Regions from separate parts of the Caulobacter segnis ATCC 21756 genome, predicted to be linked through region 2. Evidence: predicted binding sites of a transcription regulator. Region 2 holds the regulator's gene; the other holds the start of a gene.
The links. The regulator LexA, encoded in region 2, represses DNA repair genes until DNA is damaged. The targets are predictions, from matches to a motif close to ATGTTCNCNANNTGTTCT.
Positions count from the first base shown of each region.

Region 1 (7,609 bases), 1.0 Mb from region 2:
GGCCGCGTTGCTGATCGCCGTGCTCGGCGCGGCCAGCGCCCGGGAGGCCGAGGCCTACCGCGAACTAAAGGCCGAAATCCGCGAACGCGAGAAGGCCGAGGACGCCCTGCGTCAGTCCCAGAAGATGGAAGCCATGGGCCAGCTCACGGGCGGCGTGGCGCACGACTTCAACAATCTTTTGATGGTCGCCTCCAGCGGCCTCGATCTTCTTGAGCGCACGTCCGATCCGGCCCGGCGGGAGCGACTGCGCGACGGCATCCGTCAGGCCATCGACCGTGGCGCCAGCCTGACCCAGCAGCTGCTGGCCTTCTCACGGCGCTCGCCCCTTAAGCCCGAGGTCGTCGACATCGGTCAACGCCTGTCGGGCATGCTGGCGATCCTGGACCGCTCCCTGCGCGAGGATGTCACCGTGCGGATGCAGCTGCCGCCGGATCTTTGGAGGGTCGAGGTCGACGCCTCGCAGATGGAGGTGGCGGTTCTGAACATCGCCATCAACGCCCGTGACGCCATGCCCGACGGCGGGACGATCACGATCGAGGCCCGTAACGAGCCCTCCGGCCGCCCGGACGGCGTCGGCGACATGGTCCGGCTCGCGATCCGCGACACCGGCGTTGGTGTCGCGCCGGACATGGTCAGCCGCCTGTTCGAGCCGTTCTTCACCACCAAGGCGGTGGGCAAGGGCACGGGACTGGGGCTGTCGCAGGTCTACGGCTTCGCCCGCGCGTCCGGCGGCGAGGTCGGGGTCGACAGCGTGCTGGGCGAGGGGACGACGATCTGGCTGCGAATCCCGCGCACGACGAAGGCGCTGGTCGCGCCCCCGCCGCTGGCGGGCAGGCCGTCCGCCTTGGGCCGTGATCGCCAACGCGTCCTGCTGGTCGAGGACGACGACAGCGTCGCCCATCTGGTCGAGGAGATGCTGCGCGAGCTCGGCTATGAGGTGAAGCGGGTGGGGGACGGCGCCAGCGCGCTGGACACGCTGCGTTCCGATCCGAGCTTCCAATTGGTGTTCAGCGACATGGTCATGCCCGGCGATATCGGCGGCCTGGATTTGGCGCGGGACATCTCGCGCCTGCGCCCGGACCTGCCGGTGGTGCTGACGACCGGCTACAGCGCCGCCGCGGCCGCCGCCAGCAAGGAGGGGCGCCGGGTGCTGGTCAAACCCTACCGGATCGAGGCGCTGGCGGCCGAGCTGGACGCCGTGCTGGCGGGACCGTCTAGCCGCGCCTAGACCCACCTGCACATGCCTCGCATGTGAGACTTTGGCGGTTCCGGAACGGCCGGCGACGTCAGGGTGTTGGTTGGCGGTCAGGATCATCCAGGAGATTCCCATGGCCGCCACCAACAAGACCTCGTCCACCAAAACCAAGACCGCCAAGCCGCGCAAGGCCGCCCGACGCACGGGTCGACGCGATCCGCTCGCCATCCGTCTGCTCAAGCAGGACCACCGCGAAGTGGAGAAGATGTTCGATGAATACGAGCAGCTGGAAAGCGACGCCGAGAAGCTGACGCTGTTCAACCAGATCGCCCTCGCGCTGAAGGTGCACACCCAGATCGAGGAGGAAATCCTCTACCCGGAAGAGCGCGGCGACGTCGAAGACGACCTGATCGACGAGGCCTATGTCGAGCACGACAGCGCCAAGAAGCTGATCGCCGAGATCGAAGCGATGAAGCCGGGCCAGGAGTTCTACGACGCCAAGGTCAAGGTGCTGGGCGAGTACATCAAGCACCACGTCAAAGAAGAGGAACAGCCCGGCGGCTTCTTCGCCCAGGCCAAGCGGGGCGATGAGGACCTCGACGCCATGGGCGAGCGCATGCAGGCGCGCAAGGAAGAGCTGATGGCCAAGATGGGCGCCAAGGCCCCGCACTGATCTTCGGCCTCCGAGCCATCCCGGGCGGCGCAGCTGACCGGACCCAGGGGCAGATCATATGATCGCCCCTGGGCTTCGGCTTCCAGCGTCGTGCGGACTGGATGACGAACTGTCAGATCAAGCCGGCCAACTTCCCCGCCATCCGTAGGTCCTCCACGAATTCGGCATAGGCTTTCGCCTTGGTGTCGGCGTCGGGAACGCGGAGCAGGAACGAGGGATGGTAAGTGACGACACCTTGGGCTTGATCCGGCAACTGAAGGGCCTTGCCCCGGTTGGCCCCGATCGGCGTAGGTTTGCCCACCACCCCCAGCGCCGCCGTAGCGCCTAGCATCACGATCACCCGAGGCCGTACGATCCGGCGCTCGGCGTCGAGCCACCAACGACAGGCTGTGACCTCGCCGCGATCGGGCGTCTGGTGGATCCGACGCTTGCCGCGAACCTCGTGCTTGAAGTGCTTCACGGCGTTGGTGACGAAGGCTTGATCGCGGGAAACGCCCGCCTCGGCCAGCGCCTTGTCGAAGACCTGTCCAGCCGGGCCCACGAAGGGCCTCCCGGCGAGGTCCTCCTGATCGCCAGGCTGTTCACCGACGAACATCAGTGGCGCGGGGCGGGGGCCTTCTCCGGGCACGCCCTGGGTGGCGTCGCGCCAGAGGTCGCAGCGTCGGCAAACCTGAACGCCAGCCTCGACCTCTTCGGAAGTCGTGGGGGCCCCCTGGCCGTAGGAAGCTTCGCGAGCATGGCGCAGAGCGGCCTTTAGGACGCGGTCGGAGGGGGCGCGGGTTGGGGCGGCGACCATGGCGGCGGCGCGATCCTGGGCGGTGGCGATCAACTCCGGAATGAGCGCCGCCTCGGGCAGGTTCCGCCAATAGCGCTTGGGCATCTCCTGGCGCATCTGCTTGGGGTTCAGCCGGGCGGGATTGAAGATCGAGGCGTAGTAGGTCCGCCAGAGTTCTTCCTGAGCGTCCTCCGACGGCGCGTCGGCGGGATCCGCGCCTTCGGACACCATCAGCCGCTCGCCATCCCAGGCGACGCAGGCGTCGGGGGTCAGGATCGTCCAATCCATGGCGGTGAAGCGACGGACGAAGAACGGCGCGACGGCCTCGGTGACGCGGTGGGCCGGTTCGAACCAGGCGGCGTAGGTCTCGCGCGCCGCGCCCTCGATAAGGCGGAAGCGTACGAACGCCTTCATCTTGTGGGCGGCGCGGCTGACGGCCTTGGCCATATCGCGGGCCCGGGCCATGTCGGCGTCGGCGGGGTTGTCGATCAGACGCGGCTCGCGCTCCAGCCGCCAGAGGATGCGGTAGAGCAGGGCGAAGCGGTCGGCCGCGCGGTGCAGGATGACCTGCTCGGCGAGCTCTAGGAAGGCGGCTGGGACGGTGAAGTTGGCGGCGGCGACGGGCGATGGCTGCGCCAGGTCGAAAAGCTCACGTTCCACCGTCCAGATCACCGCTCGCGGCTCCACGCCCTCTGCCCGCAGCGATCGCGCCGCTGAGCGCCAGCCGGCGAGGTCGATCTCGGACTCCAGCCGCGCGACGCGCATCAGAAGAGGCTCAACTGTTGAGGCTGAACCAGCGCGGCCTTGAGCGCGTCGTGGTCGGTCAGGGCGCCGGGTGTCCAGTCGGCGGTCACCACGAAGGCCTTCGCGCGCTTCACGACGGCCCCGACACGCCTGAGGTCGTCCAGGGTCAGGCGCGAGATCTTTCGGGCCGCCAGCACGCGCTCCACGGCCTTGGCGCCCAGGCCCGGCACCCGCAGCAGCGTCTCGCGGTCGGCCGTCTGGATATCGACCGGGAATTTCGCGCGGTTCTTCAGCGCCCATCCGGTCTTGGGATCGACCGAGAGGTCGAGATCCTCGCCTTCGTCCACGATCTCGGGCCGCTCGAAGCCGTAGAACCGCATCAGCCAGTCGGCTTGATACAGGCGATGCTCGCGGAGCAGGGGCGGACGCGTCAGCGGCAGACGGTGGCTGGCGTCGGGGATAGGGCTGAAAGCCGAGTAGTAGACGCGGCTGAGACGATAGGCGCCGTAGAGGTTGGCGCTGCGGGTCAGGATGTCGCCGTCCTTGGCTTCGTCAGCGCCGACGATCAGCTGGGTCGATTGGCTTCGGGCGAAGGTCCGGCGACCAGCCTTCCGCGCCGGCTCGGCCTTGTCCTCGATCGCCAGGCGCATGCGCCCCATGGCGCGCTTGATGTCGGTGACGTCCTTCTCGGGGGCCAGGGTCTTGAGGCTGTCGTCGCGCGGCAGCTCGATGTTGATCGATACCCGATCGGCGTAGAGGCCAGCCTCCGTCGCCAGCTCCGGAGAGGCTTCAGGGATCAGCTTCAGGTGAATGTAGCCGCGGAAATCGTGGTCCAGCCGTAGCGACTTCGCCACGCGAACCATCTCTTCCATCGTGTAGTCGCCAGTGCGGATCACGCCGGACGACAGGAACAGGCCCTCGATGTAGTTGCGCTTGTAGAAGTTCAGGGTGAGGTCGACGACCTCCTTCACCGAGAACCGCGCCCGGGCTGTGTTCGACGACACGCGATTGATGCAATAGGCGCAGTCGTAGATGCAGAAGTTGGTCAGCAGGATCTTCAGCAGGCTGATGCAGCGCCCGTCGGGGGCGTAGGCGTGGCAGATGCCCATGCCCTCGGTCGAGCCCACGCCCTTGCCATCCAGCGAGTTACGCTTTTGTGCGCCGGACGAGGCGCAAGAGGCGTCGTACTTGGCTGCGTCGGAGAGAATGGCGAGCTTGCGCCTGAGATCGAGAACGGCCATGCGCGGCACGTTATCGTTCTTATTTTGTTCTAGATAGTCTTCCCGCGCGACGCTGGCATGAGGCGAGACGTCGCGCGGGAAGGGAAGTGTCGAGGGGCTGACACTCGCGCGTCAGCCCCTCCGCCCGAACTCATCCCACGAACGGAATAGTTCGGCTTTTAGTCTGGAGCGCGACGCGCGCCGAAACCGGTGTCCGCTTTCAGCTGTCGCGCTCTAAGGATTAGCCGTTGACGGCGTCCTTCAGTTGCTTGGCCGGCGTGAAGGCGACCTTCTTGCTGGCGGCGATCTCGATGGTCGCGCCCGTTGCCGGGTTGCGGCCGGTGCGGGCCGGCTTAGCCTGGACCTTGAACTTGCCGAAGCCCGGGATCGAGACTTCATCGCCCTTCACGGCGGCGTCGGAGATCGACTTGAAGACGCCGTCGATGATGGCCTTGGCTTGCGTCTTGGTCAGCTTGTCGTCGGCGGCCACAGCGGCGTCGACCAGATCGGAAACGTTCATCTTCTTAAGCTCATTCCTGTGAATCAGGGAGTTTCGAGCCTGACGAGCGGAATCGCGTTTGTCACCCGTTAGGGAAGGTTAAAACGTCGATTCATGGGGGCAAAACGCCCGTGGGCCGGGGTTTTTTACGAAATCGTCTCCTTAGGAACGGCGGCTTCCGAGGCAAAAGCGTTAATTTTGGTCCCAAAAGTAGATTAGCGCTTGGCTCCCGCCATGGGTGATTCTGCGGGGGAATCGCGCTGCGGACGCGGCGGGGCCGCTTGGCCATGTTCCAATTGATGACCCTCCGGAACGCCGGGAGCCGCCATCCATTCCTCCTCCGAACAGAGGAGATGAACCATGACCGATGTCGATAACGGATGGGACGGCCAGGACGGCGCCGAGGCGATGGACGACGACGTCATCGGCCGCGACGGCGAATTTCGCACCTTTGAGGAGCTGCCGGAGGTCCTGGACGTCACGCAGGCCGAGGGCGACCAGGACGATGATGATGCGCTGATCGGCGAGGACCTCGAAGATGAGGAGATCGTCGAGCTGGAGCAGGACGAAGATCCCGGCGATGGTCGCGATGTGGATGACGAGCGTCCGCAGGTTTTCGGCGGCGAATAGGGCGGTCACGGATGGCGGCGCGCAAGCTCGCGGCCTACGAGGCCAAGCGCGACTTCGAAAAGACGGCCGAGCCCTCGGGCGCGGCCGCCGTCGCGGCGTCCGAGCGGGCGCGCTTCGTCATCCAGAAACACGCCGCCACGCGACTGCACTATGACCTGCGGCTGGAGCACGAGGGCGTGTTCCTGTCGTGGGCCGTGACCAGGGGGCCCTCTCGCGATCCGCATGACCGCCGCCTGGCGGTGCATGTCGAGGACCATCCGCTGGCCTACGGCGATTTCGAGGGCACGATTCCCAAAGGCCAATACGGCGGCGGCACGGTGATGCTGTGGGACCGTGGCTGGTGGGCGCCGGAGCCAGGCTTCGACCTTCAGAAGGGGCTCAAGAAAGGCGAGATCAAACTGGTCTTCGCCGGCGAGCGGATGAAGGGCGGCTGGGTCCTGGTCCGCATCAATAACGACAAGTTTGGCGACGGGAAGCGCGAGAACTGGCTTCTGATCAAGCATCGCGACGAGTTCGCGATGGAGGGCGATCTCGACTTTCTGGAAGACACGGCGTTCTCGATCGCCTCGGGGCGGACGATGGAGGAGATCGCGGCGGGGAAGGGCAAGGCGCCCACTCCGTTCATGACGAAGAAAGCCACCGCGTCCGACGCGATCTGGAACAGCAAGGGCTCGCCCGAGGCCACCGCCGAGAAGGCGGCGAAGGAGACCGGCGCGCCCAGGCGACGAAGCGCCAAGCCCTCGGCCAAGGCGCAGGCGCCAAGGAAGGTCGTCAAGAAGGCGATCGCCATGCCCGACTTCGTGCCGCCGCAGCTGTGCAAGCTGGTCGACCGCCCGCCAGGCGGCGGCGACTGGGCGCACGAGATCAAGTTCGACGGATACAGGATGCAGATGCGCGTCGAGGGCGGCGAGGCCGCACTACGCACGCGCGCGGGCCTCGACTGGAGCGGCAAGTTTCCGCAGCTCATCAAGGATGGGGCGGCGCTGCCGGACGCCCTGATCGACGGTGAGGTCGTGGCTCTGGACGCCGACGGATCGCCCTCGTTCGCCGGCCTGCAGGCGGCCCTGGCCGAAGAGAGCACCGACGACCTGATCTTCTTCGCTTTTGACTTGCTCTACGCCCACGGTGAGGACCTGACCGATCTGCCGCTGTCGGAACGCAAGGCGCGGCTGAAGGCGCTGCTTCCGGAGGACGGCGACCGGATCCGCTACGTCGAGCATTTCGAGAGCGGTGGCGAAGCGGTGCTGCAGTCGGCTTGCCGCATGTCGCTGGAGGGCGTCGTTTCCAAGAAGCTCGACGCGCCGTACCGCTCCGGCAAGCCGGGGACCTGGACCAAGGCTAAGTGCCGGGCCGGGCATGAGGTGGTGATCGGTGGCTGGACAACGACCGGCGACGCCTTCCGCTCGCTGATCGTCGGCGTCTATCGTGACGGCGACCTGATCCACGTTGGACGGGTCGGCACGGGCTATGGTCGGGACAAGGTCGCCCGCCTGCTGCCGAAGCTGAAAGCGGCCGAACGCAAGACCTCGCCCTTCAGTGGCAAGGGCGCGCCGCGCGGCGGGGCCAACATCCACTGGGTGGACCCTGTCCTGGTCGCGGAGATAGAGTTCGCGGGCTTCACGGGAGACGGCTCGGTGCGCCAGGCGTCGTTCAAGGGTCTGCGCGAGGACAAGCCCGCCCAGGCGGTCGAGGCCGAAGCGCCAGCGCCGGCCGAGGACGTCGAGCTCGCCGAGCCCAAGGCGGCGTTCGCGATGAAGCGAAGCGATGGCAAGGTTTCGGTGCGGGGCGTGGCGATCTCCAACCCCGACAAGACGCTGTGGCCGGACGCCGGCGATGGGACGCCGGGGACCAAGCGCGACCTCGCCGAATATTT
Region 1 is NC_014100.1:3,397,515-3,405,123, reverse strand. Features, by position in the region: gene CSEG_RS15640 (ATP-binding protein) at 1-1,228, shown strand, start outside; gene CSEG_RS15635 (hemerythrin domain-containing protein) at 1,329-1,868, shown strand; gene CSEG_RS15630 (UdgX family uracil-DNA binding protein) at 1,981-3,408, opposite strand; gene CSEG_RS15625 (putative DNA modification/repair radical SAM protein) at 3,408-4,628, opposite strand; gene CSEG_RS15620 (HU family DNA-binding protein) at 4,849-5,127, opposite strand; gene CSEG_RS15615 (hypothetical protein) at 5,467-5,736, shown strand; gene ligD (DNA ligase D) at 5,748-7,609, shown strand, end outside.
Region 1: the regulator LexA is predicted to act here: its motif matches at 4,642-4,659, upstream of CSEG_RS15625 (putative DNA modification/repair radical SAM protein).

Region 2 (7,609 bases):
CAAGGCTGCAAGGCTGGACGCCGAAGCGGCGTCGAAAAACGCGAGCCGCGACGCGGCTTGGGCGGGGCGTCTTAGCATGGCGGTTCGCACGAGGCCTAGCGCTTTCACATGCTGCGGCGAAGTTGGCCAAGCTGTCAAAAATCTCGTGGTTTCCGCGTGTTAGGGGCGGAAGTTATCGATATCCCTAAGTCCGTCGCGGTCAGGCGGCTCTCCCTCGGCGCCCTGGCGGCGCTCGGCTTGGCGGAGTTGCGCGCCAACGAGACCAGGGTTTTTCTCTGGACGCCGGTCGCCTTTGGGTTAGGGGCGGCCGCCTATCTGGACGCCGGAAGAGAGCCGTCCTGGTGGGGGCTGGGCGTCACGGTCTTGGCGCTGACAGTCGTGTGGTGGGGGCTCCGGCGCCGGGCCGCTTCGGCGCTTCTCGTCGCCTTGGCCAGTCTGGCGGCGTTCGGCGCGGCGGGCGCCTTCGCCGCCAAGATCCGCAGCGACCGCGTCGCCGCGCCGATCATGGCCGGCGAGCGCGTGGTGCGCCGCGTGGACGGCTTCGTCGTCGATGTGGTCAGTCCTGGCGCGGGCGGGCCTCGCCTGCTGATCGCGCCAGCCACGATCTCAGGGTTGTCGGCGGAGCGAACGCCAAGGCGGATCCGAGTCACGATCGGCGAGAGCGATACGCCGGCGCCGGGCCAGGCGATCCGTCTCAAGGCCATGCTCGGGCCGCCGCCGCCGCCGGCCGCGCCCGGATCCTACGACTTCGCCCGAGACGCCTGGTTCGATTCGATCGGGGGCGTCGGCTTCGTGATTGGCGAGATGGAGCCGGCGAGCCTGGACCCGCCACCGCTTCGGCTGCGCCTGGCGATGGCGGTCAACGCCTTCCGCTGGAGTCTGGCGCAGCGGATCCTCGATCGCATGGGACCCACCAGCGGTGGCATTGGCGCGGCGATGGTGACGGGGCATGAGGCCTGGATCACCCAAGAGCAGACCGACGCCATGCGGGCCTCGGGCCTGGCGCATATCCTGTCGATTTCCGGCCTGCACATGGCGATCGTCGGCGGCTTCGTGTTCGGCGCCGTGCGCCTGGGCGTCGCCGCCTGGCCGTGGCTGGCGTTGCGCGCGCCGGGCAAGAAGATCGCCGCCGGCGCGGGGCTCGTCGCCGTCCTGGGCTATCTGGTGATCTCCGGCGCCCCGCCGCCAGCCGAGCGGGCCGCGATCACGGCCAGCGTCGCCTTCCTGGCCATCCTGTTCGATCGGCGCGCCATCACGCTGCACGGTCTGGCGATCGCCGCGCTGCTGATCCTGGCCTTGAAGCCCGAGACGGCGGGCGAGCCGGGCTTCCAGATGTCGTTCGCCGCCACCGCGGCCTTGGTGGCTTTGGCCGAGGGCTGGCCGCGCCCGGTCAAGGAGATCTCCACGCCCTGGTGGATTCGCTGGCCGCAGGCGGGGATCACGTGGCTCGCCGCCAGCGTCGCCGCCAGCCTCGTCGCGGGCCTGGCCACCGCGCCGTTCGCCATGCAGCACTTCAATCGGGTCGCGGTATGGGGGCTTCCGGCCAACCTGGCGGTCGCACCGCTGTCCTCGTTCGTGATCATGCCCTTCCTGGCGATTGGCACGCTGCTGGAGCCTTTCGGCCTCGGCGGGCCGTTCCTGGCCGTGGCGGGCTGGGGCGTGGACGCGATGGTCGATGTCGCCAACGGCTTCGCCGACGCCCATGGCGCACAGAGGATCGTTGCGAGCGCGCCGCCGCAGGTGCTGGTCATCGCCTTTCTGGGGCTGATGATCCTTTGCCTCTGGAAGGGTCGGCTGCGCTGGATCGGCGCGCCCATGGCCCTTGCCGTCGCGCTTTGGCCTAGACCCGTGCCGCCGGACGCCTGGATCGCCGCCGACGGGGCAACGGCCGCCGTGCGATCGGGCGACGCCGCCGTGCTGCTGCGGACGGACGCCAAGCGGTTCGGAGCGGAACTGTGGGCGCGGCGGCGGGGCCTGACCCCTGCGACCTGGAGCCTCTACGCCTGCGACAAGCGGATCTGCACGCCGGCCCTGGGCGCGCCGGTGCGACTGTCGCTGGCTTGGAGCCGCGGGACGCCCGACGCGGAGACCTTGTCGGGCCTATGTGTCAACAGCGAGGTCGTGGTGATCCGCGGGCCGGCGCCCGTCCGCACGCCGCCTCTGTGCGAGGACACCGTCCTGCTGACAGCTGAGGATTTCTCCCAAGGCGGCGCCGCCGAGCTCTACCATCGCGGGGATGGCTGGCGGATCGTCTGGGCCCAGCCCTTGCGCGGCGAGCGTCCTTGGAGTCGCCTGCTGACACCGGATGACGTCGGCCAGCGCTAGGCGTCAGGGAAAGCGTTCATGTCTGGAGACGTCGCCATGTCCAATCCCTTCTCCGCTCGCCGCGCGGCGTTCCGCGCGCTGCACGCCGAGGGTTGCTTTGCGCTTCCCAATCCCTGGGACGCCGGCAGCGCGCGCCGGCTGGAGAAGCTGGGTTTCAAGGCCCTGGCCTCGACCAGCGCTGGCGCGGCGTGGTCCATGGGCAAGGATGACGGGCAACTTACGCGGGACGAGGTCATCGACCACCTGCGCGCGCTCTGCGCGGCGACCGACCTGCCGGTGAACGCCGATTTCGAGAACGGCTTTTCCGATACGCCTGAAGGCGTGGCGGAGAATGTGGCCCTGGCGATCGACGCCGGCGTCGCGGGCCTCTCGATCGAGGATTGGTCCGGCTCGACCCTTTATGACCTTCCCACGGCCGTGGAGCGGCTGAGGGCGGCGCGGCGCGCGATCGACGCCTCGGGCGAGGACGTTGTCCTGGTTGGCCGCGCGGAGGGCTACCTGCGCGGCGTGCGCGATCTCGGCCAGATTCTGGAACGCCTGAAAGCCTATGCCGAGGCCGGCGCCGACTGCCTCTACGCGCCGGCGGTCACCGATCCGGAAGAGATCAAGGCCGTTGTCCAGGCCGTCGCGCCCAAGCCGGTCAATGTCCTGCTTTGGGGGCCCGAAATGACGGTCGCGAGCGCAGCCGCCTTGGGCGCGCGCCGGGTCAGCACGGGCGGCGCGCTGGCCGCCGCCGCCTGGAAGGGTTTCGACGCCGCGACGAAGCGCTTGGCGGAGGAGGGGCGGTTGTAGCGCCAGCCCCGATACGAAAAGGCCCCGATCCTCGCCTGAGGTCGGGGCCAATTTTCGGAGATTGTTTCCCTTCGCGGCGTTGGATCTCAGTGATAGCGGCGGATCAGGCCCACCAGCTTGCCCTGGACCTCGACCTGGTCGGGGCCAAAGATGCGGGTCTCGTACTTGGGGTTGGCGGCTTCCAGAGCGATCGAGCCGCCCTTCTTGCGCAGGCGCTTGAGAGTGGCTTCCTCGCCGACCAGGGCGACGACGATCTCGCCCGACGTGGCGGTGTCGCCCTTCTTGATGATGACGTAGTCGCCGTCGAGGATGCCGGCCTCGATCATCGAGTCCCCCTGCACCTCGAGAACATAGTGCTCGCCGCCGCCCAACATGGCTTCCGGCACCGGCAGGCGCTCGCGTTCATGCTGGATGGCGTCGATCGGCGTGCCGGCGGCGATGCGGCCCAGGATCGGCAGTTCGCGGCTGTCGTTGGCGGGCGCCGTCGCGGCCGGAGGCGGGGTCCCGCCGCCTTCGAACACCTGCGGACGGAACGCGCCGCGCCCCTTCGGCGGGGCGGCGGTCGTGGCCTGCTGCGGCAGCTTCACCACTTCGAGCGCCCGGGCCCGATGGGCCAGACGACGGATGAAGCCACGCTCCTCCAGGGCCGTGATCAGCCGGTGGATCCCGGACTTGGAAGCCAGGTCCAGGGCCTCCTTCATCTCGTCGAACGACGGGGAGACGCCCGTCTCCTTGATCCGCTCGTGGATGAACATCAGCAATTCGTGCTGCTTGCGGGTGAGCATCTCGACCTCGAATGGAGCGCGGAACAAACCGCAAACCTTTCGAATGTTCTCTAGGCGTTCCGGGTTAAAGTCAAGTCTGCGCCTCTCGCGGGTAAAAACATCAGCAAAATCAAAGGCTAGGGCGGAGATATAGGTAAATGTCGCCAAGAATCAAAAGCTTAACGAAAGCCTTCAGGCGCGTTTGCGCGCGATGACGATGTCCTGGTCCTGCAGGGGCTGTCGCCGCCAGACGCCCAGCGCCGGATTGAGCACCTCAAGTCCCAGGGCGTCGTATTGCGCCAGGACCGGTTCGAGGTCGTATCCGATCACGGCTTCCGGCAGGTCCGGGGTGGCGGTCCAGCAACCATCCAGCGGATGGACAAAGTCGAAGGCGATCTGGCCGTTGCCGGTGTTGGCGCGGGCCTCCTCGTCGATCAGATACCAGGAGACGATGCTGATCCCGCCCGGCTTGAGCACCCGGGCGATCTCGCGCGCGAACTGGGCCTGATCGGCCGCCAGCAGGTGAGTGAACACCGAGCCCAGCCAGACGTAATCGAAGCTGGCGTCCGGATAGGGGAAGACATAGGCGCTGGCGGGTTGCGATCCGGCCGGATTGTAGCGATCGCTGCGCATATCGGCGTGCGCGAAGTCGAATCGTGGGTCGCCGACGGCGATATTGGCTTTGCACCAGTCGATCGCCTCGGCCATCACGTCGAAGCCGGCGTATCGGCCGTTTTCATCCAGATAGTTGACCAGCGGCGCGGCGGCGCGGCCAATGCCGCAGCCGACGTCGAGGATGGCGTGGTGGGGCTGCAGGCCGGCCTCGATGAACAGGCGCTTGAACTCCTGGCCCACGCGCACGAAGTCCGCGTCGGCCGCGCCCACCAGGTGCCAAAGCTCCTGGGGCGCGGTCACGGCGTCGACGTCAGCAGGCTCAGGGAGCTCGGCGGGCGCTGCGGAGACGCGCGGCGGCGCCAGGGCGCGACGTAGGCGGCCGAGCGCCGGTCGCAAGGGCGCGGGGGTGGCGTTGCGTAGCGCGGTCAGGAAAGCCTGCATCCGATTCCTCTTCGTTCGAGGCGACCAGACCCTAGAGAGCCTGTGGTCCTGGGCCAACCATCGCCGGATGGTCAGCCGATTAGTGTCTTGGTGGCGGCCGTAACGTCGGCGTGCCGCATCAGGCTCTCGCCGACCAGCATGGCCTTGGCGCCGGCCGCCTCCATCCGCACCGCGTCGTCGTGGGTGAAGACGCCGCTCTCGGTGACCAGGAGGGCGCCCTTCGGGGCCTGCGCCGACAGCCGTTCGGTGACGGCGAGGTCGACGACGAAGCTCTTCAGGTCGCGGTTGTTGATCCCGACCAGATCCGAGCCCAGCGCGCCGGCGCGGGCCATCTCGGCCTCGTCGTGCACCTCGACCAGGGCGTCCATGCCCAGGCGCTTGGCCTCGGACATCAGCTCGGCCGCCAGGACGTCGTCGATCATGGCCAGGATCACCAGGATCGCGTCGGCGCCGAGGGCGCGGCTTTCAGCCACTTGCCAAGGATCGACCAGGAAGTCCTTGCGGATGCAGGGCAGGGTGGTCGCCGCGCGGGCGGCCACCAGATATTCGTCCGCCCCCTGGAAGCTGGGACCATCCGTCAGGACCGACAGGCAGGCCGCGCCGCCGGCCTCGTAGGCCTTGGCCAGGACCGGCGGATCGAAATCCTCACGGATCAGGCCCTTGGACGGCGAGGCCTTCTTGATCTCGGCGATCAGTGACAGCTTGCCGGGCGCGTGCCTGGTCTCCAGGGCCGCCTTGAAGCCACGCGTCGGCGAGGCGGCCTTGGCGGCGGCGTCGACATCGGCTTGCGAGCGGACGGCCTTGCGGGCGGCGACGTCCTCGCGCTTGTAGGCGGCGATCTTGGCCAGGATGTCGGTCACGCGGGCATTTCCGTATTGGTGGCGGCCACCAGGCCGTCCAGGGCGGCGCGGGCGCGGCCCTCGTCGATGACGTCGGCGGCCAGTTCGATGCCCTCGACCAGGGTCTCGACCTTGTCGGCGACCAGGAAGGCGGCGGCGGCGTTCAGCAGCACGATGTCGCGGTAGGGACCCTTCTCGCCCTCGAACAGGCGGGTCAGGGCGGCGGCGTTGAAGGCGGGATCGCCGCCGGTGATGTCCGACAGCGCCGCGCGCGGCAGGCCGACGGCCTCCGGCGTGATCGTGAAGAGACGCATGCGCCCGTCGCGCCACTCGGCGACCTCAGTCTCGCCGGTGGTGGTCAGCTCGTCCAGGCCCGATCCGTGCACCGACCAGGCGCGCTCGGCCCCCAGGGCGCCCAGCGCCTTGGCGATCGGCTCGACGAAGCGGGGCGCGGAGACGCCCACCACCTGCCGCTTGGCGCCGGCCGGATTGGTCAGCGGGCCCAGCAGGTTGAAGATCGTCCGGAAGCCCAGCTCCTGGCGGATCGGCGAGACGTGGCGCATGGCGCCGTGGTGAGCCTGGGCGAACAGGAAGCAGATTCCGGCCTCGTCCAATGCCCGGCGCTGCTGCTCCCGCGTGGCGTCGATATTGACGCCCAGGGCCGTTAGCACGTCGGCGGTGCCGGACTTGGAGGTGATGGCGCGGTTGCCGTGCTTGGCGACCTTCAGGCCCCCGCCAGCAGCGACGAAGCCCACGGCGGTCGAGATGTTGAGGGTGTGGAGGCCGTCGCCGCCGGTGCCGCAGACGTCGATGACCTCGTACGGGTGCTCGAGGTGCACGGCGGCGCGGCGCATGGCGCGGGCGCAGGCGGCGATCTCGCCCACGGTCTCGCCGCGCAGGCGCATGGCGGTCACGGCGGCGGCGACCTGGGCCGGGGTCGGCTCGCCCCGCAGGCAGGCGGCGAAGAACACCTCGGCGTCCTCGTCGCCCAGGGTCTGGCCGTCGGCCAGCTTGGCCAGCAAAGGCTTGAAAGCGTCGGACATAGAGGCGGACCTAGACCCAGACCGCCGCGTCGCGCTTGACGCCGGCCAGATCCATGAAGTTGGCCAGCATCTGGTGGCCGCCCTCGGTGGCGATGGACTCCGGGTGGAATTGGACGCCGAACACGGGCCGGGTCTTGTGCTGCACGCCCATGATCTCGCCGTCGTCAGTCCAGGCGGTGACTTCCAGCTCCGGCGGCAGGTCTTCCTTGCGGACGGCCAGGCTGTGGTAGCGGGTGGCGGTGAACGGGTTGGGCAGGCCCTTGAAGATGCCCTTGTCGTTGTGGCGGACCTTGCTGACCTTGCCGTGCATGACCTGCTTGGCGCGGATCACCTCGCCGCCATAGGCCTGGCCGATGGCCTGGTGGCCGAGGCAGACGCCCAGGATCGGCAGGTCTTCCGGCGCGGCGCGCAGTAGCGGCAGGCATATGCCCGCCTGATCCGGCGCCTTGGGGCCTGGCGACAGAAGGACGGCGGCGGGTTTGAGGCCCAGAGCCTCCTGCACCGTCAGGGCGTCGTTGCGGAACACCTCGGTCTCCGCGCCCAGCTCGTTCAGATAGTGGACGAGGTTGTAGGTGAAGCTGTCGTAGTTATCGATGACGAGGATCATGACGCCGCCTTTCGAAGTGCGGTTCTAGCCTGAGCGGGTGCAATGTGTAGCGCCAATTTCGCCTGCGGCTTTCAGTTGCGGTTACAGCGGACGCGGTCTGGAGCATCATATGGGGATGGACCCGCGTGATTCCGCCTTGGACGCTGTCGCCGTCGCCTATGTCCGCGCATTGCTGCGGCCCAA
Region 2 is NC_014100.1:2,393,900-2,401,508, reverse strand. Features, by position in the region: partial or broken gene CSEG_RS11000 (ComEC/Rec2 family competence protein) at 179-2,325, shown strand; gene CSEG_RS10995 (isocitrate lyase/PEP mutase family protein) at 2,362-3,117, shown strand; gene lexA (transcriptional repressor LexA) at 3,204-3,902, opposite strand; gene CSEG_RS10985 (class I SAM-dependent methyltransferase) at 4,074-4,937, opposite strand; gene trpC (indole-3-glycerol phosphate synthase TrpC) at 5,009-5,797, opposite strand; gene trpD (anthranilate phosphoribosyltransferase) at 5,794-6,819, opposite strand; gene CSEG_RS10970 (anthranilate synthase component II) at 6,830-7,426, opposite strand; gene CSEG_RS22870 (hypothetical protein) at 7,542-7,609, shown strand, end outside.